One region of the Streptomyces sp. NPDC030296 genome, then DNA from elsewhere that is predicted to be linked to it. Evidence: riboswitches for the same ligand, from Rfam matches in the RefSeq annotation. Region 1 holds a riboswitch; each other region holds the start of a gene.
The links. A riboswitch is a leader RNA that binds a small molecule or an ion and turns the genes downstream of it on or off. The one in region 1 is predicted to bind cyclic di-AMP.
Positions count from the first base shown of each region.

Region 2: it holds a riboswitch for cyclic di-AMP, as region 1 does, so the genes downstream of both, ACZ4Z3_RS08960 (C40 family peptidase) here and ACZ4Z3_RS29855 (transglycosylase family protein) in region 1, are expected to answer to the same signal.
Region 3: it holds a riboswitch for cyclic di-AMP, as region 1 does, so the genes downstream of both, ACZ4Z3_RS14710 (M23 family metallopeptidase) here and ACZ4Z3_RS29855 (transglycosylase family protein) in region 1, are expected to answer to the same signal.

Region 1 is NZ_JBVICQ010000011.1:162,230-169,590, reverse strand. It holds gene ACZ4Z3_RS29880 (NAD(P)/FAD-dependent oxidoreductase) at 1-422, opposite strand, end outside; gene ACZ4Z3_RS29875 (Ppx/GppA phosphatase family protein) at 918-1,859, opposite strand; gene ACZ4Z3_RS29870 (DUF501 domain-containing protein) at 1,856-2,386, opposite strand; gene ACZ4Z3_RS29865 (FtsB family cell division protein) at 2,420-2,896, opposite strand; gene eno (phosphopyruvate hydratase) at 3,034-4,314, opposite strand; gene ACZ4Z3_RS29855 (transglycosylase family protein) at 4,737-5,423, opposite strand; cyclic di-AMP (ydaO/yuaA leader) riboswitch at 5,428-5,626, opposite strand; gene ACZ4Z3_RS29850 (transglycosylase family protein) at 5,809-6,837, opposite strand; gene ACZ4Z3_RS29845 (cytochrome P450 family protein) at 7,024-7,361, opposite strand, start outside.
Region 2 is NZ_JBVICQ010000003.1:192,700-200,060, forward strand. It holds gene ACZ4Z3_RS08940 (LuxR C-terminal-related transcriptional regulator) at 1-414, shown strand, start outside; gene ACZ4Z3_RS08945 (C40 family peptidase) at 593-1,672, opposite strand; partial or broken gene ACZ4Z3_RS08950 (transposase) at 2,213-2,416, shown strand; gene ACZ4Z3_RS08955 (hypothetical protein) at 2,597-2,950, shown strand; gene ACZ4Z3_RS08960 (C40 family peptidase) at 2,987-4,171, opposite strand; cyclic di-AMP (ydaO/yuaA leader) riboswitch at 4,181-4,355, opposite strand; gene pcrA (DNA helicase PcrA) at 4,628-7,126, shown strand; gene ACZ4Z3_RS08970 (M23 family metallopeptidase) at 7,226-7,361, opposite strand, start outside.
Region 3 is NZ_JBVICQ010000004.1:623,634-630,994, reverse strand. It holds gene ACZ4Z3_RS14725 (Glu/Leu/Phe/Val dehydrogenase dimerization domain-containing protein) at 1-929, shown strand, start outside; gene ACZ4Z3_RS14720 (TetR/AcrR family transcriptional regulator) at 950-1,558, shown strand; gene ACZ4Z3_RS14715 (SGNH/GDSL hydrolase family protein) at 1,763-2,548, opposite strand; gene ACZ4Z3_RS14710 (M23 family metallopeptidase) at 2,792-3,727, opposite strand; cyclic di-AMP (ydaO/yuaA leader) riboswitch at 3,732-3,890, opposite strand; gene ACZ4Z3_RS14705 (alpha-galactosidase) at 4,193-6,265, opposite strand; gene ACZ4Z3_RS14700 (tyrosine-protein phosphatase) at 6,482-7,279, shown strand; gene ACZ4Z3_RS14695 (DUF6126 family protein) at 7,354-7,361, opposite strand, start outside.

The DNA of each region.
Region 1 (7,361 bases):
AGGCCGATGGCCTCCTCGATGCCCTTCATGCCGATGCCCTGCTCGGCGAGGCCGGGGATCGGGAAGGTGCGGGAGACGGCGCCGAGCGCGATCACCAGGTAGTCGAAGGGCAGCTCGTACGCCTCGCCGACCAGCGGCGCGACGGTGGCGACCTTGCGGTCCTGGTCGATGGTGGTGACCCGACCGGTGAGGACCTCCGCCTTGGGCAGCACGCGTCGCAGCGGGACGACGACATGCCGCGGGGAGATGCTGCCGGCGGCGGCTTCGGGGAGGAAGGGCTGGTAGGTCATGTACGACCGGGGGTCGACGACCGTGACGGTCGCCTCTCCGTAGCGCATCTTCTTGAGGATGCGCCGAGCTGCGTACAGGCCTACGTACCCACCGCCTACTACGAGGATCCTGGGACGCTCCGTGGTGCTCATGCCATCGAGTATGTACCCGCCATCCGGGGGGTGCTCGTGCGCCCCTTCACAAGCTTCCCCAGGCCCTCTGCTACACTGCGCGGCCCTCGTGATCCAGGTCATCGTCCGACGGGGGAACCTCACCGCACGGCCGACCGTTGTCAATGCCGCGTGAACTGCCCTTCCGGCTCCGCGGACCCCTCGCCGACACTCCGATCGGGCCCCGGTTGTCACCCGGACGAGTACCCCCCGGAGGCCGTTCGGAGGCACCCTCTGGACCCCTTTAAGCCCCCGAAGGCTCTGCGCAGCCTCAAAACGTCGCCCAACAGGGCCGATTCTCTTGTGAAGAACTTCACGAAGTTTCCCGGCGGCGCGTCAACGAGGGGCGCCCGAGCACCCCTCGAAGGCGCTCATACGTTATCCGAACAGCTCAACCGAGACTACCGACAAGTAGTAAACAGATCCTCACAAGCGCCCCGAACCCGCCGAGAGGGCGCCCGCGTTCCGGCCGCGCGGCTACGCGACGGACCAGGCGATTCCGTCCAGGATGTCGTGTTCGCTCACCACGACCTCCGAGGTCCCGATCCGCTCCATGATGGCGAGCAGGACGAGCGCGCCGGCGGCGATCACGTCCACCCGGCCGGGGTGCATCGAGGGGATCGCGGCCCGCTCGGCGTGCGTGGAGCGCAGCAGCCCCTCGGTGATCTCCCGGACGCGCTCGTAGGGGATCCGGGAGTGGTGGATGGCCGTCGAGTCGTACCCAGGAAGGTCCTGGGCGATCGCGGACAGCGTCGTGACCGACCCGGCGAGCCCCACCAGGGTGTGGGCCTCGCGCAGCGGTACGGTCCGCTCGGCGAGGTCCAGGGCGGCCTCGATGTCGGCGCGAACGGCCGCGATCTCCTCGGGGCCGGGGGGATCGACGACGGCGCCGTCCCGGACGAGGTGGCGCTCCGTCATCCGCACGCAGCCGATGTCCACGGAGCGCGCGGCGCGCACGTGGTCGTCGCCGACGACGAACTCCGTGGAGCCGCCGCCGATGTCCACCACCAGGAACGGCTTGGCCAGATCGTCCCGGCCCAGCAGCTCCTTGGTGGCACCGGTGAAGGAGAACTCGGCCTCCTGGTCACCGGAGATGACCTCGGGCTCGACACCGAGGATGTCCATGACGCCCCTGACGAACTCGTCCCGGTTCTCCGCGTCCCGCGAGGCGGACGTCGCGACGAACCGCAGCCGCTCGGCGCCCAGTTCCTTGATGACCGCCGCGTACTCCCGGCACGCGGCGAACGTCCGTTGCAGCGCCTCGGGCGCCAGCCGGCCCGTACGGTCGACGCCCTGGCCGAGCCGCACGATCGTCATCCGGCGCTCCAGATCGACGAGTTCACCCGACTCGGGGTCGGCGTCGGCGACGAGCAGCCGGATGGAGTTGGTACCGCAGTCGATGGCGGCGACACGGGTCACTTGGCGGCCTCCTCTGCGGGAACCACGCACGGTCCCTTCGCCCACCACTCCGGCAGCATCGCGATCGCCTCGTCGCCCAGCGGGTTCACCCCGGGGCCGGCGGCCAGGGAGTGCGCCACGAGGACGTGGAGGCACTTCACGCGGTCCGGCATGCCGCCCGCGCTCGGGAAGCCCTCCAGGACCTCGATCTCGTCCCGGCGGGCGATGTAGTCCTCGTGCGCGGCCCGGTACGCGGCGGCGAGTTCGGGGTCGGTCGCCAGGCGCTCCGTCATCTCCTTCATCACGCCGTTCGCCTCCAGCGTGCCGATCGCGGAGGCGGCCCGCGGACACGTCAGGTAGTACGTCGTCGGGAACGGCGTCCCGTCCGGCAGGCGCGGCGCCGTCTCGACGACGTCCGGCTGCCCGCACGGGCACCGGTGCGCGATCGCGCGCAGTCCGCGCGGCGGGCGCCCGAGCTGCTGCTGGAAGGCCTCGACATCCGCGTCGGTGGGCTCGGTGCGCGGGGTGGAGGGCGGGGGCGTGTCCATACCTGTACGTAAGTCCTCTGGAGCTCTGGTCGGTTACTGGGCGGCGGCGTCGGCCTTGTCGACCCCGTCCCAGACGTTGGTGTACCAGGGGAGGTGGGCCGCCCCCTGCGTCGTGCGGGACTGCTTCGCCGCGTCCGGGTCGATCATGGTGTAGCCGGTCTCGCCCGGCATGACGTAGTGCAGCCGCTCCCGGATGCGCTGCTCGGCGTACGCGTCGTCCTGCCAGCGTGCCTTGAGGTCGCGCAGCTCCTCGACGCGCTCGCGCGCCTCCTGGCGCTGGCGCCGCATGTCGGCGATCTCGGCGCGCTGGGAGACGTACTGCCTTATGGGGTAGGCGAGGGCCACGATCATCGAGCAGAGGACGAGGGCGAGCAGCGCGGCCCGGCCGGTGAGCCGGGAGCGGCGCGCCTGGCGCCGGGTCTGGGAGCGGTAGACCCGGGCGGCCGTCTGCTCACCGAGCAGCTTCAGCCGGGTCGCGGTGGAGAAACGGTCCCGGTCCTTCACGGGCATGTCCCACTTCCCCTTCCTACGGGCCCAACGTGCGTACGTCCCCGCACACGGTACGGGACCGGGTACGGGGACGTACGTGCGACGCTTCCTACTGCCGCCCTACGGGGTCAGCCCTTGCTGTGCCCGTGGCGAGCAGGTCAGCCCTTGAAGCGCGGGAAGGCGCTGCGGCCGGCGTACACCGCGGCGTCGTCGAGGATCTCCTCGATGCGCAGCAGCTGGTTGTACTTGGCGACGCGGTCCGAGCGGGCCGGGGCGCCGGTCTTGATCTGGCCGCAGTTCACGGCGACGGCGAGGTCGGCGATGGTGACGTCCTCGGTCTCGCCGGAGCGGTGGGACATCATGCACTTGAAGCCGTTGCGCTGGGCCAGCTCGACGGCGTCCAGGGTCTCGGTGAGCGAGCCGATCTGGTTGACCTTGACGAGCAGCGCGTTGGCCGCGCCCTCCTCGATGCCGCGGGCGAGGCGCTCGGGGTTGGTGACGAACAGGTCGTCGCCGACGAGCTGCACCTTGTCGCCGAGGCGCTCGGTGATGGTCTTCCAGCCGTCCCAGTCGTCCTCGAACAGCGGGTCCTCGATGGAGACGAGCGGGTACGCGTCGACGAGCTCCGCGTAGTAGTCCGTCATCTCGGCGGCGGTGCGCTCCTTGCCCTCGAAGACGTAGACGCCGTCCTTGTAGAACTCGGAGGCGGCGACGTCGAGCGCCAGGGCGATCTGCTCGCCGGGGGTGTAGCCGGCCTCGTTGACGGCCTCGAGGATGAGGTCGAGGGCGGCGCGGTTGGAGTCCAGGTTCGGGGCGAAGCCGCCCTCGTCGCCGAGGCCGGTGTTCAGGCCCTTGCGCTTCAGGACCTTCTTGAGGGTGTGGTAGACCTCGGCGCCCCAGCGCAGCGCCTCGGAGAAGGACTCCGCGCCGATCGGGGCGATCATGAACTCCTGGATGTCCACGTTGGTGTCGGCGTGCGAGCCGCCGTTCAGGATGTTCATCATCGGAACGGGCAGCAGGTGCGCGTTCGGGCCGCCCAGGTAGCGGAAGAGCGGGAGGTCGCTGGCCTCGGAGGCGGCGTGGGCGACGGCGAGGGAGACGCCGAGGATGGCGTTGGCGCCGAGGGAGCCCTTGTTGTCGGTGGCGTCCAGGTCGAACATGGCCTGGTCGATCAGGCGCTGCTCGGTGGCGTCGTAGCCGACCAGCTCCGGGCCGATCTGCTCGATCACGGCGAGGACGGCCTTCTCGACGCCCTTGCCGAGGTAGCGGTTCGGGTCGCCGTCACGGAGCTCGATGGCCTCGAAGGCGCCCGTGGAGGCGCCGGACGGGACGGCGGCACGACCGGTGCTGCCGTCGTCGAGGCCGACCTCGACCTCGACCGTGGGGTTGCCTCGGGAGTCCAGGATTTCCCGGGCTACGACGACGTCGATGGACGGCACGAGCATCTCCTTCTTGGGATGTGACGCGTTGGTGCGGGGCCACGGGGGCCGTGCGACTAGAGCCTAACCGCCCCGGGGCCGTCGGCAGCCGACCGACCGTCCCGTGGACAGACAGACCGTACCCATTGTTCCAGCTCGGAACAAAGGGGGGTGGGCAGGAAAGTGAACAGAAGGGGGAGCGCGACGGCCCCGGACACAGAAAAACCCCGCCCCGGTGCGTACGGGGGAATGCGCACCGGGGCGGGGAGCCCGTGGGGACGGGGGACGGCCCTCACGAGGTCTTCACTCAGGAGGACACGGCTGTGAGCGGACCCCGGTTCAGCCGGGGAGCGGCCTTTTTTTCGGCCCGGCCGAACCGCGGTCCCGGCCAGGCCGCGGCGGACCCCAGGGGCCCGGCCGCGGCGACCGTCCGGAACCGGCCGTCAGCTCAGGTGGAGCTGCTGGCCGGGGTAGATGAAGTCGGCGTCGTCGATGATGTCCTTGTTCAGCTCGAAGAGCTTCTCCCAGCCACCCTTGACGTTCTTCTTCGCGGCGATGCTGCTGAGGGTGTCGCCCTTGACGACCTTGTACTCGCCGTCGCCCTTCTTGACCTTCTTGCCGGTCGGGGTCTCGACGGTGGCGCGCTCGGAGGAACGCGAGGCGCGGGTCTCCTGGGTGCTCTTCTGCGAGGAGGAAGAGGACGAGGAGGGGCTCGAGCCGGAGTTGCCGGAGGAGGCGGCGGCACCGTCGTACGAGGCGCCGGACAGGCCCTTGCCGCAGACCGGCCAGGCACCCTTGCCCTGGCCCGCGAGGACCTTCTCGGCGATGGCGATCTGCTGGGCCTTGCTGGCCTGGTCGGCGGTGGAGGCGTACTGCGTACCGCCGTAAGCGGCCCAGGTGGAGGCCGAGAACTGCAGACCGCCGTAGTAGCCGTTGCCGGTGTTGATGGTCCAGTCGCCGCCGGACTCGCACTGGGCGACGGCGTCCCACTCGGACGCGGTGGCGGCGGAGGCGCTGCCGGCCGCCATGAGCGGGGCGGCTATCGCGGCGGCGCCGGTGACACCGGCGACGGCGATGGCGCGGGCGGTCTTGGACGGACGGCGGTGCTTGCCCTTGCTGGAAAACAGCATGGAGTGATCCCCTCACCGACGCCTACGAGGTGAGCTGTCGGGTTCGGGCCGGTTGAGTTGCCCGGCCGCACCCGCTCGCCTTTCGGCTCACGTGATGCGGCTTCACCCCGAGCCGGTGCCGGCGGTGTGACCCCAAGGGCCTCAACCGCCGGACCCGGCACAAACCTTGGGTCCCCCGCTCCTGCCTACGGCGCTTGACGCGACGACTGTTCCGAGCGGCCGTCGGCAGGATTCGGCGTGACGACCGCAGGGGCCCGCTGTGGCGAGCGGTCACGACCGTAAACACGTGATTCGCCGAATTTCAAAGACGATCAGGGGGTCTGTGATTCATCTCCCACCGAGATCAAAACGGGCATTAAGGGGCGAACCGTGACCCGAACTGCCGCTACTTTTCGCCCGTTTCGGCACCGACTTCCAGGGTCTGACCGGGAAGGATGAGGTCCGGGTCGGTCCCGACCGTGCCCTCGTTCTCGGCGTACAGCTCCCGCCACCCGCCGGTCAGCTCAAGGGAGTCGGCGATGGCCGTCAGACTGTCCCCGGGGCGGACGGTGTACGAGCCGTCGACAGCCTCGCGGGACGCGTCGCCGCCACGGGAGGCATGACGGCCGGTGGAGGCGTCGCCACGGGAGTCGGCCACGTCCGTGTGGACGCCCTCCTCGGCGCTGGCGCCACGGTGGCGACCGGTGCCGGCGTCGGCATCGCCGCTGGTGGAAGGGGTGTCGCCCGGCGTGGAGTTGTCCGAGTCGCCATTCTTGGCGTCGACCTCGGCCGAGCTGCCGGATTCCTGCGAACCGCCGACGCGGCCGGAGCCCGAGGACTCAGCGGACTCGGAGGAGTCGCCCGCGTCCGCGTCGGCCTTGGCGGAGTCCCCGGAGGCACGAGAGGACGAATCCGACGAACCGGACAAGTCAGATGACTCCGAGGAATCAGACGAGTCGCTGGACTTGGTGGAGATGCCCGACGAGTTGGACGAACCGGACGAATCACCAGAGCTGGACGAATCGCCCGCCACCCCGGTGTTCACGTCGGCCGAGGCGGAGTCGCCGTCGAGGTTGTGGAGGAGTCCGCAGGTCGACCAGGCGCCCACACCCTGGTCGTCGAGGATCCTCTCGGCGACCGCGATTTGCTGCGAACGGCTGGCCTGGTCGGGGCTGGTCGCGTAGTCGAGGCCGCCGTGGTTCTCCCAGTCGGCCTGGGAGATCTGGAGGCCGCCGTAGCGTCCGTTCCCGGTGTCCGCGCTCCAGGAGCCGCCGCTCTCGCACTCCGCCACCTGGTCCCAGGTGGTTCCACTGGCCGCACTCGCGCCGGTGGCGCCGAGGAGCGGGATGGCGATGGCGGAGCCGGTCACTCCCGCCGCGACGAGGAGTGCCGGAGCCTGACGGGGGCGACGGTGACGACCGTTCCCGGAGAGCATGCGGTTGCCTTTCACGCGACAGCAGAGATCTGTGCGAGGGATGTGACGACCCTTCGCACTGACGTGTGAACGTAGCCGTAGACGATCAGTTGTCACAAGTTAATGCAGCGGAGATCACGTGAAGATCACGAACTTGAGGGTGCGTCACCTTCGGCCGCTGATCCTGATAAGGGCACAGGCCGTTCATCAGCCCTGACGCGGTGTGAACTCGACGGGAAGGGTGCGCAGTCCGCGCATGATGAGCCCGCCGCGCCAGCGCAGGTCCGCCGGGTCGGCGGCGAGCCGCAGGTCGGGCAGGCGGGTGAGGAGCGTCGCCAGCGCGGTCTGCCCCTCCAGGCGGGCGAGGGGCGCGCCCAGGCAGTAGTGGATGCCGTGGCCGTAGCCGAGGTGCTGGTTGTCGCGGCGGGACAGGTCGAGGGTGTCGGGGTCGGCGAAACGGGCGGGGTCGCGGTCGGCCGCCGCGAGGACCACCAGCACCGGGTCGCCGGGGGCGATGTCCTGCCCGCCGACGGTGAGCGGCCGCG
Region 2 (7,361 bases), on a different contig from region 1:
GTTCGTTTCCTCGCGCTGTCCGTGTCGGACGCGGCGGAGGACGTCATCGGGGTGATCCGGGGCGGTGCGCGGGGCTATGTCACCAAGACGATCACCGGCACCGACCTCGTCGACTCCATCTTCCGGGTCCAGGACGGGGACGCCGTGTTCTCCCCACGGCTGGCCGGCTTCGTCCTCGACGCCTTCGCCTCCACCGATGCCCCGCCCGTCGACGAGGACCTCGACCGCCTCACCCAGCGTGAGCGTGAGGTGTTGCGTCTCATCGCCCGCGGCTATGCGTACAAGGAGATCGCCAAGCAGCTCTACATCTCGGTGAAGACCGTGGAGTCCCATGTCTCCGCGGTGCTCCGCAAATTGCAGCTCTCCAACCGGCATGAGCTGACGAGATGGGCGACGGCACGACGGCTGGTGTAAGGCTGAGCGACCAAGGGGGCCGGGGCCGCGTTCCCGGCCGCGCCCGACGGACCGACCAGCCTCTCGACTCCGGCCTGCCCCCGGACCTCCGACCCCCGCTGCCCTGCCGCCCCGCCGCCAGGCCCTTGCCGTCACGCCACCGACTGACGCGGCTCTGACGGCCCCGACGCTGCCCCGCTCAGGCCACCCGCGTGGCCCCGGCGAACGGCATTTCGTCGAGGGGGGCCACGCGTACCGGCGCGGAGGGGTTCGGGGCGTGGATCATCTGGCCGTTGCCCACGTAGATGCCCACGTGGCTGATGCCGGAGTAGAAGAAGACCAGGTCGCCGGGGAGCAGTTCCGCGCGGGAGACGCGGCGGCCGGCGCCGATCTGGCCGTAGGTGGTGCGGGGGAGGGAGACACCGGCGGAGCGGTAGGCGGCCTGGGTGAGGCCGGAGCAGTCGAAGGCGTTGGGGCCTGTGGCACCCCAGACGTACGGGCTGCCGAGCTTGGAGTACGCGTAGGAAACGGCTGAGGCGGCACGGGGATTGGGGGCGGCGGAGGCGGAGGAGGCCGGTGAGACCGGGCCGGTGAAGGTGCGCGGGGAGGAGAGGGCGGAGCGCGAGGCGTGACCGGTGCCGGAGCCGGGGCTGCTCAGACGGGTCCGGTCCTCGGGCGTCAGGCGGTCGAGGAGCCGCCGTGCCTCGGTCAACTTCGAGGTGACCGTCTTCTTGTGCCGCTTGACCTCCTGCTGCTTGGTCCTGAGGGTGCCCAGTTCGACACGGGCGGCCCCGCGGAGCCGTTCGATCTCCAGCAGCTGCTGCCGTACGCCGGCCACATCGGCCGCCTGCCGGTGGCCGACGCGTTCGGCCAGGGCGGCGTTGTCGAGGTACTGGTCCGGGTCACCGGAGAGCGCCAGCTGCCACGACGGGTCGATGCCGCCGGTCCTGTACTGCGCGGTGGCCAGCGAACCCAACTGCTCGCGGGCGGAGTTGAGCCGGTCGGTGCGGCGGGCCGCCTGGTCGCGCAGTTCCTCCAGTTTCATCTGCGCCTTGTCAGCCTTCTCCTTGGCTCCGTTGTACTTGTCGGTGGCGACTTCCGCCTCCTCGTACAGCTTGTCCACCTTCGCCTTGAGCTGCTCGGGCGTGAGGTGAGGGTCGGCGTGCCCGGTACCGTCGAAACCGGTCGCGGTCGCCGCGCCGGCGAGCGCGAGGGTCGCGGCCGTGCGGACCGTCGGGCCGCCGAGCGAGCGCTGTCTGGGCTTGCGGTGCGCTGCCACGTGGGACTCCAAGTCCTCTCGTACGACCGCCGTCCGTACGTCGGAGCGCACGGACCGCCTGGGGGAGCGGTGACGCATCCGGCGGCGGCCCGCACAGGGGGGAGCGGGACGCCGCCGGACTTTCTCGGCGGTGGTGTCCGACTGCCGCCCCTGGCCCGGGCGGCGGTGGGGAGCCGGTCACCTGAAGGAGGACGCTAAACCTGACTGTGTCGGGCCGGTAACGCGTTGTACGGAAGTGGCGCGCACCGACCGCGAGGTGACCGTATGTGACCGCGATCTCGCCCTGGCGCCGTCGTAATCACACTGCGCGATGACCGATGCGGCGATTCCCGGCCGGGACGGGGCGAGACGGTGCTATGGGGCGCATATATGCAAGATCGATTCCATCGCCACCACTTGCGGCGCAGGGTCTTGGATTCGAAAAGCAAGGCTTGGGGTCGATCGCGCTGCCGTCGTCGATCATGCCACGCGCCGACGAAGCGGCACCGCCGCTGTCCCGCCACGGGGTACATCGCCCCGCGCCGCCCCTCCGGCGACGCCGGCCACTCGAGTGACGCGCTGAACTGCGCACGCATCGATGCGTACGCGCTTCGCCACGCCCTGGCGGTGCTGCCGCAGCCCAAGGCGGCCAACGACCGCTTCGTCCTCGCGGTCGACGTCACCCACTGGCCGCGCCCGGAAGCTCCCGGCAGCCCGGAGCGGCTGTTCTGCCACGTTTACGGACGTCGTGGACGCTCCAGCGACCCAGTCTCGGCCCTGGCGACGTCGCCGAGGTGACCGCTTGAAGCCCCCGCCTCCGGGAGCCTCCCGCGCCCGGAAGTCCTCCGCGTCCGGAAGTCCTCCGCGTCCGGAAGCGCCTCACGCCAGTGAAGCACCCCGCCCCCGGTGCCCGGCCGGTCGTCGCCTCCTCATTAGGCTCCGGCCATGGACGTACTCATCCACCTCTTCGTCGCGCTCCACATCATCGGGATCGCCGCTCTCCTGGGCGGTTTCCTCACCCAGATGAAGGCCATGGGCCAGGGCACCGCCCTCTTCGTCCCCGCCATGCTGCACGGCGCGCTCACCATGTTGATCACCGGAGCGATCCTCGTCGGCCTCAACCAGGCGGACGACCAGCCCGTCAACAACATCAAGATCGGCGTCAAGATGGCGCTGCTGGTCGTGATCCTGGGGCTGGTGTACGTCAAGCGCGACGAGGAGACCGTGGACAAGTCGCTGTTCGGGCTGGTGGGCGCACTCACCATGGCGAACGTCTTCATCGCGGTGCTCTGGACCTGAGCCGGCACGCCTCCCCGCGAACCGGCCGCTCGACGGTTACGCCGGCCGCACCACGCTGTGGATGGAGGACTCGCCGTCGTAGAAGATCGACTCCTCGCGGACGTAGGTGCCCGGCTTCGGGGCGTGGATCATCATGCCGTTGCCGATGTAGAGGCCGACGTGGCCGATGTTGTCGTAGAAGAAGATCAGGTCTCCGGGACGGGCGGCGGGGAGTGAGACGGTCGTACCGGCGTTGACCTGGTCGTAGGTGGTGCGGGGGAGGTCGACGCCGGCGGCCTTCCAGGCGGCCTGGGTGAGGCCGGAGCAGTCGTAGGAGCCGGGACCGGTGGCGCCCCAGACGTACGGCTTGCCGATCTGCGCACGGGCGAAGGCGAGGGCCTTGGCGGCCTTCGTGGCGTAGGTCGAGTCCTCGACCGTCGTCGTGGTCCGGGTGGATGTGGACGGGGAGGTTGAGGCGGAGGTGTCCTGAGGGGCCTCCTGCGTCTCCTGGGGTGACTCGGCCCGTGACTCGGCCGCCGCCTGCTGCCGCGCCAGCTCCTCCGCCTTGCGGTCGGCCTCCTCCTGCTTCCGCTGCTCGATGTCCGCGAGCCTGGCCTTCTCCTCGGCGGTGAGCTGGGAGAGCAGTTCGCGGGCCGCGGCGAGCTTCGCCTGGACCTTGGCCTTGCTGGACTTGAGGGCGTTCTGCGACTCGGTGAGCTGTTCCAGGCCCTCGGACGCCTCCTGGCGCCGCTGCGAGGTCTCCGCCTGCTGCGCGACGTACTCGTCGACGGACTCCTGCTGGCGGTCCGTCAGCCGGTCCATCAACTGGTTCTGGGCGAAGTACTCCTGCGGGTCGTCCGCCAGGAGCAGGGCCGCCGTGTCGGGGGCGGCCGCGCCCGTCCGGTACTGGGCGGCCGCGTACGAACCCAGTTCGCCGCGCGCTTCGTTGAGCTTTTCCGTCCGCTTCGCGACGTCGTCGAGGAGGTTGTCGACCTGTTTCTTCTGCTTTGCGGTCTTCTCCTTGACCGCGTTGTACTTCTCGGTCGCCGTCTCCGCCTGGCGGTAGAGATCGCCTACCTTCTTCTCGATCTCCTCCAGACTCGGCTTGTCGTCGGTCGAAGGGGCGGCGGTGGCCGTCTGGGAGAGCAGGGCCACGGAGGTGAGGGCGGCGGTGGCGAGAGCGGGGGTGCGGATGCCCGCGCGCGTCCGGCCGGCCGGACGCGGCTTGCGGTGCGGCGCCATGGTTCGGCGACTCCTTCCGTAGTCCGCCTACCGAGTTAGCTGTCGGGTTCGGGCGCAAGCTTTCGGAAGGTTTGCCCTACGGCCCTCGCCGCGTACGGCGGTCGGGTCGATTCACCCCAGAGGTCGGTGGGTCCCCGGCTCCGGCTGCCGTGGAGGGGCGCACCGGACTCGGCGGAGGCCGTGCGGCCCGGCGACGTTCGCCGGTTGGGTCGTACGGCCTGACCCAAGACGCTAGCCAACTGGTGTGGTCCGTGTGAAGGTTGATGTTCGATATGCCCGATACGTTTTCGTGACCTTGGCCTCGCGGACACGATAGGTGCTACGTTCGGTCGCTCACCGTGATGGGGTGCGTGCGACCGATGGCCCACGGCTCCACGGGGCGCGGCCCGGAGCGTGCCCACGGACTTCCCGGGGCGGCCCCTCGCTGTCAGTGGGGGCGCCTAGACTCGGAGAGCGATGAGCAGCCTCTTTGACGACAGCTTCCTGGCGGACCTCCAGGCCCCCCGCGGCCGTGACGAGGAGCCCCCGCCGCCGCCCGAGGACGATCATGTGCCGGAGTCGATTCCGGACGATCTGTTCGGCGGGAAGTTCGACGTGCCGCCGGACCGGGACGCCTACTACCGCGACGGCGCCCCACGCCCCGCGATCGACGCGGCCGCCCTCCTGGACGGGCTGAACGAGAACCAGCGCGCGGCCGTCGTGCACGCCGGCTCCCCCCTGCTCATCGTGGCCGGCGCCGGCTCAGGCAAGACCCGCGTGCTCACCCACCGCATCGCCCACCTGCTCGGCGAGCGGAACGTCCATCCGGGCCAGATCCTCGCGATCACCTTCACCAACAAGGCCGCGGGTGAGATGAAGGAGCGTGTCGAGCAGCTCGTCGGGCCGCGGGCGAACGCGATGTGGGTCATGACCTTCCACAGCGCCTGCGTCCGCATCCTGCGCCGCGAGAGCAAGAAGCTGGGCTTCACCTCATCCTTCTCGATCTACGACGCCGCCGACAGCAAGCGCCTGATGGCCCTGGTCTGCCGTGATCTGGACCTCGACCCCAAGCGCTTCCCGCCCAAGTCCTTCAGCGCCAAGATCAGCAACCTGAAGAACGAGCTGATCGACGAGGAGGACTTCGCCGCCCAGGCCACCGACGGCTTCGAGAAGACCCTCGCGCAGGCCTACGCGCTCTACCAGTCCCGCCTCCGCGAGGCGAACGCGCTCGACTTCGACGACCTGATCATGACGACGGTCAATCTGCTGCGCGCCTTCCCGGATGTCGCCGAGCACTACCGCCGTCGTTTCCGTCACGTCCTCGTCGACGAGTACCAGGACACCAACCACGCCCAGTACGCCCTGGTCAGGGAGCTGGTCGGCACCTCCGAGCACCCCGTCGACGTGCCCCCCAGCGAGTACGACATCCAGCCCGCCGAGCTGTGCGTCGTCGGTGACGCCGACCAGTCGATCTACGCCTTCCGCGGCGCGACGATCCGCAACATCCTCCAATTCGAGGAGGACTACCCGAACGCGACGACGATCCTGCTCGAACAGAACTACCGCTCGACGCAGACGATCCTCTCCGCCGCCAACGCCGTCATCGAGCGCAACGAGTCCCGCCGCCCCAAGAACCTGTGGACCAACGCGGGCGCCGGCGCGCAGATCACCGGGTACGTCGCCGACACCGAGCACGACGAGGCCCAGTTCGTCGCCGACGAGATAGACCGCCTCACGGACGCGGGCCACGCGAAGGCCGGGGACGTCGCCGTCTTCTACCGGACCAACGCCCAGTCCCGTGTGTTCGAAGAAGTCTTCATCCGCGTCGGCCTGCCCTACAAGGTCGTCGGCGGCGTCCGCTTCTACGAGCGCAAGGAGGTCCGGGACGTCCTGGCCTACCTGCGTGTTCTCGCCAACCCGGAGGACTCGGTCCCGCTGCGCCGCATCCTGAACGTCCCCAAGCGGGGCATCGGTGACCGTGCCGAGGCGATGATCGACGCCCTCTCCCAGCGCGAGAAGATCAGCTTCCCGCAGGCGCTGAAGCGCGTCGACGAGGCATACGGCATGGCCGCCCGGTCGACGAACGCGGTCAAGCGGTTCAACACGCTGATGGAGGACCTGCGGACCGTCGTCGAGTCCGGCGCAGGTCCCGCGACCGTCCTGGAGGCGGTCCTCGAGCGCACGGGCTATCTGGCCGAGTTGCAGGCGTCCACCGACCCGCAGGACGAGACCCGCATCGAGAACCTCCAGGAACTCGCGGCCGTGGCCCTGGAGTTCGAGCAGGAGGCCGGCGCGGCGGAAGGCGAGGGCGCGACCCCGGCCAGTCTCGCCGAGTTCCTGGAGCGGGTCGCCCTGGTCGCCGACTCCGACCAGATCCCCGACGAGGACGAGGACGGCTCGGGCGTCATCACGCTCATGACCCTCCACACCGCCAAGGGCCTGGAGTTCCCCGTCGTCTTCCTGACGGGCATGGAGGACGGGGTCTTCCCGCACATGCGTGCCCTGGGCCAGACCAAGGAGCTGGAGGAGGAGCGCCGCCTCGCCTACGTCGGCATCACCCGCGCGCGGGAGCGGCTCTATCTCACCCGGTCGTCGATGCGCAGCGCCTGGGGGCAGCCGTCGTACAACCCGCCGTCCCGCTTCCTGGAGGAGATCCCGGCGAGCTACCTGGAGTGGAAGCGCAAGGGCGGCTCCGCGCCGATGTCCTCGGGGCCGGTCGGCGGGATCGCGTCGTCGTTGTCGTCGTCGCGCTCCCGTTCCTCCGCCTCGGGCGCGTCCGGCTTCGCCACCCGTCGCACCAACGAGAAGCCGGTGGTCTCCCTCGCCGTCGGCGACCGCGTCACCCACGACCAGTTCGGCCTCGGCACGGTCATCGCGGTCAAGGGCACGGGGGCCAACGGGGAGGCGACGATCGACTTCGGTGACGCCAAGCCGAAGCGGCTGCTGCTGCGGTACGCGCCGGTGGAGAAGCTGTAGCGACCCGAGGCTCGGTGACGAGCCTCCGCCTCCGGTGACATGACTCGGGCCCCTGCTCAGCAGGGGCCCGGTTGTCGTGTTGGTGCCGGTCGGTGACGGTTACGTCGGGTCCAGTCCGTGGCTGCGCAGCCACGGCAGGGGGTCTATGGCCGAGCCGCCCGCGGGGTGGACCTCGAAGTGCAGGTGCGGGCCGGTCGAGTTGCCCGAGTTGCCCGAGTAGGCGATGACATCGCCG
Region 3 (7,361 bases), on a different contig from region 1:
CGTACGGCGTCCTGGTGCGCTATCTGCGGGCGACGCGCCCGTACATCGAGGCGTTCTGGACGACCGGCGAGGACCTGGGGCTCTCCCAGGACCTGGTGGACCGGGCCGCCGCGGAGGCGGGTCTCGTCTCGACCGTCCAGGCCGTCTATCCCCTGCTGGACGACGAGCGGGCCGCCCGGCAGCGGCTGGCGGACGCGTTCGCCGTCGAGGTGGACGGGATCGGGCTCGACGAGCTGGTGGGCGGCTGCGGGGTCGCCGAGTCCGTCCTGACGGCCCTGGACAGGACCCGCACGCCGTACGCCGGGACGCGGGTCGCCGTGCAGGGCCTGGGCACCATGGGCGGCGCCACCGCCCGCTTCCTCGCCCGGGCGGGCCTCACGATCGTCGCCGTGGCCGACATCAAGGGCACCGTCGAGAACCCCGCCGGCCTGGACGTCGAGGCCCTGCTCGCCGCCCGCGACGCCCATGGCGCGGTCGACCGCGCCGCGCTGCGCCCGGAGGACCGGGAGACCTCCCCGGACGCCTGGCTGGCCGTCGACGCCGACGTGCTGGTCCCCGCGGCCGTCTCGTACGCCATCGACCCGGCCAACCAGGGGCGGATCACCGCCCGTCTGATCGTCGAGGCGGCCAACATGCCGGTCATCCCCGAGGCCGAGGCCCTGCTCACGGCCCGCGGGGTGACGGTCCTCCCCGACGTGGTCGTCAACTCCGCCACGAACGCCTGGTGGTGGTGGACCCTGTTCGGCGACATCGCCCCGGACGCGCGCAGCTCCTTCGACCACACCCGCCGCTCCATGCGCGCCCTGGTGGACCTGATGCTGTCCCGCGCCGAGCGTGACGGCACGACTCCCCGGGCGGCCGCACACGCGCTGGCCGCCGACCGCCTCCCGGTCATCGAGGCACGCTATGGGCGCCATCGCCCGATCTGACCCGTAGGTAAGGTTGCCGTGTGGGCAGGGTCAGGTTGAGCGTGGCCGAGCGGCGCGAGGAACTGCTGCGGGCGGCCATCGAGCAGATCGAGGCGCGGGGCGTGGCGGCGGTACGGATCGCCGACGTGGCCGCGTCCCTCGGTGTGAGCAACGCCTTGGTGCTCTACCACTTCTCGACCAAGGAGAAGCTGGTCGCCGAGGCCTTCCGCTACGCCGCCGAGGGCGACCTCGCCCGCCTCCGCAAGCTGATCGCCCGCCGGACGACGGCGCTGCGCCGCCTCCGGGCGGCCGTCCGCTGGTACGCCCCCACCGGCCAGGCCAAGGGCTGGCGCCTGTGGATCGAGGGCTGGGCGGTCTCCCTCCGCGACCCCGCCCTCCGCGAGGTCACCCGTGCCCTGGACCTCCAGTGGAAGGCCGCGCTCACCGGCCTCATCGAGGAGGGCGCGGCCGCCGGCGAGTTCCACTGCCCCGACCCGCAGGCATCGGCTCTCCGCCTCACCGCCCTCCTGGACGGCCTGGCCGTACAACTCACGGCCTACGACGGAGCGGTCTCCCGCACAAAGGCCCAACAGTGGGCGGACGAGACCCTGGCCCGCGAACTCAACCTGCCGGAAACACCGCCAACCTGAACTTCGCCGCGGTACGACCACGGCGGGCCGGCCACCCACGCACCGAAGGGGCGGTGCCGGTGCGTCAGGCCCGTCGCCCACAGCGGCCCAGAGAACCCGCCCCTACTCACCCCCGAGCAGTAGGGCACCGAGCGACGGGCTGACGCGCCGGCACGGCCCGCCCCACGCCGAACCGAACGCGCGAGCGGCCGAACGGCAACTGGTTCAGGCCACGGACGCGATCCGCGTCTTGATGTCGTCGGGCGACAACGCCCCCTTCGCCGACACATGGTCCCCGGACGACTCCCCGCGCAGCCGCCGTCCGATCCACGGCACGAGGTACTCCCGCGCCCAGTGGATGTTGTCCCGCCGCACCTCGAACGTCCCCCGCGGCGGCAGCGGCGGCCACGGCTGCTCGGGGTCCGCCGGCACCTCGAGGCCGAGCACCTGCCCGGCCCGCAGCGCGACCCGCGTGTGCCCCTCGGGCGACAGGTGCAACCGGTCGTCGTCCCAGGCCCGCCGGTCCTGCACGGTCTTCAGTGACCACAGGTCGAGCACGGGACAGCCGTACCGGTCGGCGATGGCCCGCACATGCCCGTTGTACGTCGCGATCTTCCCCCGCAGGTGCCGGAGCACCGGCACGTTCCGCGTGTCGAAGCCGGTGGTCACCATCACCGTGCCGACCGCCGAGGTGAGCCGGGCCACCGCCCGCTCGAACCGCTCGGCGACCTCGTCGGGGTCGGTGCCGGGACGGATGATGTCGTTGCCGCCCGCGCAGAAGGACATGAGGTCAGGCGCGAGTTCGAGAGCCCGCGGCACCTGGTCCTCGACGATCTGGTCGAGCAGCTTCCCCCGTACCGCGAGATTGGTGTATCTGAAGTCGCCCTCGGGCACCCGGTCCGCGAGGAGCACCGCGAACCGGTCCGCCCAACCGACGAACGCCCCGTCGGGGCCGGGGTCGCCGACGCCCTCGGTGAAGCTGTCCCCCACCGCCACGTACGACCCGATCACTGATCTGCTGTTCTTCGAATCGTCTGCCACATCGGGTCATGATTCACCTTCGGATGTGACCTACGCGACCGTAATAAGGGGTTGACGGGCGGTGAGATAGACCACGCTTCACGATCCGATCAACCCGGGAATACGCCAGGTCCAGGCAGCCGCCGCACAGACCGGTCCCGAGCACGCCGAAGGCCGGACCCCGGGGATCGGGGTCCGGCCTTCGACCGCACTCGACCAGCCATCAGCGGCACGTCAGACGGTGACGCCCTTCGACCGGAGGTAGGCCAGCGGGTCGATGTCCGAGCCGTAGTCGGCGGTCGTGCGCATCTCGAAGTGCAGATGCGGGCCGGTGACGTTGCCGGTCGCGCCCGACAGCCCTATCTGCTGGCCGACGGTCACGGACTGGCCCGCGGAGACGCCGATCGAGGAGAGGTGGGCGTACTGGGCGTAGTAGCCGTCGGCGAGCTTGATGACGACCTGGTTGCCGTACGCGCCGCCCCAGCCGGCGGAGACGACGGTGCCCGCGCCCACGGCCTTGAGGCTCGTGCCGGTCGGGGCCACGAAGTCGACACCGGTGTGGTAGCCGCTGGACCACATGCTGCCGGCGGTCTTGTACGCCGTGCCGATGGTCGCGCCCTCGATGGGCAGGGTGAAGCCGGAGTTGTTCGACGGGGCGGCCTGACCCGCGGACGTGTCGGCCGCCTCCTTCGTCGCGGACGCGGAGGTCTTCGACGCCTCGGAGGGCTTGGACGACTGCGTCGACGGAGCCTTCGTCGACGACTGCGACAGCCCGGCCTTCACGGCCTTGCCGCCGATGGTGAGCTTCAGACCGGGGTGGATGAGCGAGGGGTCGGAGCCGATCACGGAACGGTTGTCCGAGTAGAGCCGCTTCCAACCGCCCCGGACGTCCTGCTCGTCCGCGATCTTCGCGAGGTAGTCGCCGGCCTTCACCGTGTAGGTCTTCGTCGCCTTCTTCTTGGCGGCGACCTGTTCGACGGCACCCTTCTCGGGGGTGGCCGCGATCGTCTTCTCGGAAGCCCCGGAGACGGCGGCCGTGGGGGTCGCGGCGTGGGCGCCGGCGGCGCCCATCAGGGGCAGCGCGAGCGCGGCGCCACCGGTTCCGGCGGCGGCGATGGAGCGGGTGAGACGCTGGGACTTGGGACGGCGGTGCTTACCCTTCGCGGGCATGGCGAATTCCTCTCCGGCGCCTGCGAGGTGAGCTGTCGGGTGCGGACTGGAGATGTCCGGCCGGGCTTGTGCCCGGCTTTACCCCTAGCCGTTCCGGAGACCGGAACAGGCGGTACTACCTGTGGGTCCCCCGCTCCTGCCGTGGATCGGGTCGGTACGCGGCTCCGGTCGGCGGCAGGATTGGGCGTCCGTCCGGATCGAGGGTGAACGTAAGCGACTTGTCCCCACAGAGACAACCATCGGGATTTCCTGTGCGTCTTCCTACGTGATCCATACAACGAATCCCGATTACGCTCCGTAAACAGGCCCCGGACACCCCTTTCCAACGGCCCTGGAAATACATGAAAATTACGTGGACATGGCGGCGACCGTGCGTCACGGATATGACGCTGCTCACGCGCCTACGCCTCAGTAGTCTTTATTCCAGGGCCAGTTGGATTAACGGTTCGATTTCGGACAGAACGCTCACATACGACGCAGACGGACAACCTTCGCATCGAAGTCGCCATGCAGCCCCGTCCGCAGGCCGTGATGCAACAGCACCGCCCCTCGGTGCAGTTCGCCCGTTTCGCGGCATTCATAGGTTGCCGCGGAATCGAGGCCGCGCAGCCGGAGCGGCGGGAGCGGCTCGCCGTAGTGCTGGGCCTGGAGGCAGGCGAGGACGACCACCTCGTCGCCGTGGACGTACTGCACGGCGCTCAGCCCTCCGCTCGGCGGGCGCAGCCGGTAGAGGTCACCGCGCTGCACCGCGGGCTTGATCTCCTTGTACAGCTCCACCCACTCCCGCGCCTCGGCCAGTTCCTCGTCGCTCCACCGCGTGAGGTCGCCGCCGACGCCGAGCACGCCCGCCATGGCACTGACGAAGCGGAACCGCAGGGAGCTGACCCGGCCGTTGAGCTGGTTGTTCGGGCTGTCGGTGACCCAGGCGGCCATGACCCGCGCAGGGTGGATGTGGGTGAACCCGTGCTGGATGGCGAGCCGGTCCAGCGGGTCGGTGTTGTCGGAGGTCCACACCTGGTCGGTCCGCGACATGACCCCGAGGTCGATCCGGCCGCCGCCGCCCGAACACGACTCGAAGGCGACGCCGGGGTGCGCGGCCCGCAGCCGGTCCAGCAGGGCGTAGTAGGCGTGCACGTGCTCGACCCACAGCTTCTGCGGGTACTCCTCACCGGGCCAGCCGGCGTCCGTGAAGCAGCGGTTGAAGTCCCACTTCACATAGTCGATCGGGGCGCTGGAGAGCAGGGTGTCCAGCTTCTCCCACAGGTACTCCTGGACGTCCGGCCGCGCGAGGTTGAGCACCAGTTGATTGCGGAGCTCTGTCCGCTTTCGTCCCGGTTGGAACTGTGCCCAGTCGGGGTGCGCCCGGTACAACTCGCTGTCCGGGTTGACCATCTCGGGCTCCACCCAGATGCCGAACTGCATGCCGAGGGCGTGCACCTGGTCGGCGAGCGGCTTCAGCCCCTCGGGGAAGCGGTCCGGGTTGGGCGTCCAGTCGCCGAGTCCGGCCCGGTCGCTGGTGCGCGCCCCGAACCAGCCGTCGTCGACCACGAACAGCTCGACCCCGATGGCCGCCGCCCGCTCGGCGAGCGCCCGCTGCTGCTCCTCCGAGATGTCGAACTCGGTGGCCTCCCAGGAGTTGAACAGCACCGGACGGTCCCGGTCGGCGTCCGGGATGACGTACGCCCGCTGGTAGGCGTGCCAGGCGCGGCTCGCCCCGCCGTGGCCGCCGTCGGACCACAGTCCGGCGAAGACGGGAGTGGTGAACGTCTCGCCCGCCTCCAGTCGCAGCAGGCCCGACTCGTCGTACCCGGCACCGCCGGTGATCTGCACCCGCGCGTCCGGGAGCTGGGCCACGGCGATCCGCCAGGAGCCCGACCAGCCGAGGGCGCAGCCGTAGACCTCGCCGTGCTCCTCGGTGGCATCGGTGTCGAGGGCGACCCAGGGCAGGTGCTGGTGTCCGGTGTGCCCGCGGCGGCTGCCGATGACCTTCTCGCCGTAGGTCAGCTCGCCGCGCACCAGCCGGGACTCGGCCGCCCACCGGCCGTGCAGCTGGGACAGGCGCCAGCTCTCCTCACGGCGGGGCAGCGTCCAGGTCGCCGAGTCGGCCCGCAGTAGTTCCACGGTGGTCCCCTCGTTGGCGAGGGTCACCCAGCGCTCCACGACGTCGTCGCGCATCCGGTAGTGGAGCGTGATCCGCAGACCGTCGTCGAGGAAGCGCAGGCGCAGCTCGTCACCGTCCGCCTCGTACTCCTGGAAGGTCCACTCGGTGCCGCGCCGCTCCTCGGTGCGGACCGAGAGGGCGGGGCGGGTGAAGCGGGGGCCGCCCTCGACGGGGTACTCCTCGTGGCCGTCGACCGGAGCTTCGAAAGGCCAGTAGGGCAGCTCCTGGCGGGCGGCCAGCTCCTCGGCGTCGGCGAGGGAGATCCTCGGGCCCCAGTGGAGGTGCAGCAGCTCGTCGTTCTCGGTGAGCCGCAGGGCGTAGCTGCTCCGGGGGCCCGTGAGAAGCCAGGTCCGGCCGTCCGTGGCGATGTCCAACATCATGGCCTCACAAATTCGAACAGGTGCGATCGTGCCTCAACATCATGGCAGGTCGTCGCGGGAGCGCCCCGCCGCCTGTGGACAACGGAGGCCGACGCCGGGCGCCTGTGGACAACTCATTGCGTCAGGCACCCATGTCGTATCGTCGAGGGGCGCCTCGATGCCGAGCGCGTGCCGTCGACGACCGGCGCCGACGGCCGGATGGGAGGAGCCCCCGTGACGCAGCAGATCCCGTCGACCGAACCCGAGTTGGCCGGGGTGCGCAATTTCCGCGATGTGGGCGGCCTGCCGACCGTGGACGGCCGCCGGGTGCGTCATGGAGTGCTGTTCCGCAGCGGGCATCTCGCGCACGCCACCGACGACGACGCCGCGTTCCTGAGCTCCCTCGGCCTGCACACGATCTTCGACTTCCGCAATGCGGCCGATCAGAAGCTGGAGGGCCCGGACGTCGAGCTGCCCGGCGTACGGAACGTGAATCTGCCGCTGTCCGACCCGGCGGACGGCGCCGAGTTCTGGAAGATGGTCCGCGACGGCGATGTGGACCAGCTGCGCGCGCTGCTGGACGACGGCAAGGCGGCGGGCCGGATGATCGCCTCCTACCGCACGATCATCAAGCACCGCACGGCCGAGCACTCCCGTGTGCTGCACGCGCTGGCGGAGGACAGCGTGCCGGCGCTGATGCACTGCGCGGCCGGCAAGGACCGCGCGGGCCTCTCCATAGCGATCACGCTCCTCGCCCTCGGCGTGGAGCGCGAGGCCATCGTGGCCGACTACCTGGAGTCGAACGCCAAGCACCGCCGCTACAAGGTGCGCCGCAGCAGCAGCTCCCCGAGCGCCTACTCCCCGGAGATCATGGAGCTGCTGAGCCCCCTGTTCGACGCCCGCGCCGAGTACCTCCAGGCGGCCTTCGACACGGTCGAGGAGACCTGGGGCGACGTGGACACCTACCTGGAGCAGGGCCTGAAGCTGAGCCCCGCGAGCCGGGAGCTGCTGCGCGAGCGCCTGCTCGACTAGTCTCGTCACCGCACGGCGCCCGCCTCGGCACGGCACGGCGCGCCCACCTCGCACACCGCACGGCCCCACCCAGGTCACTGCT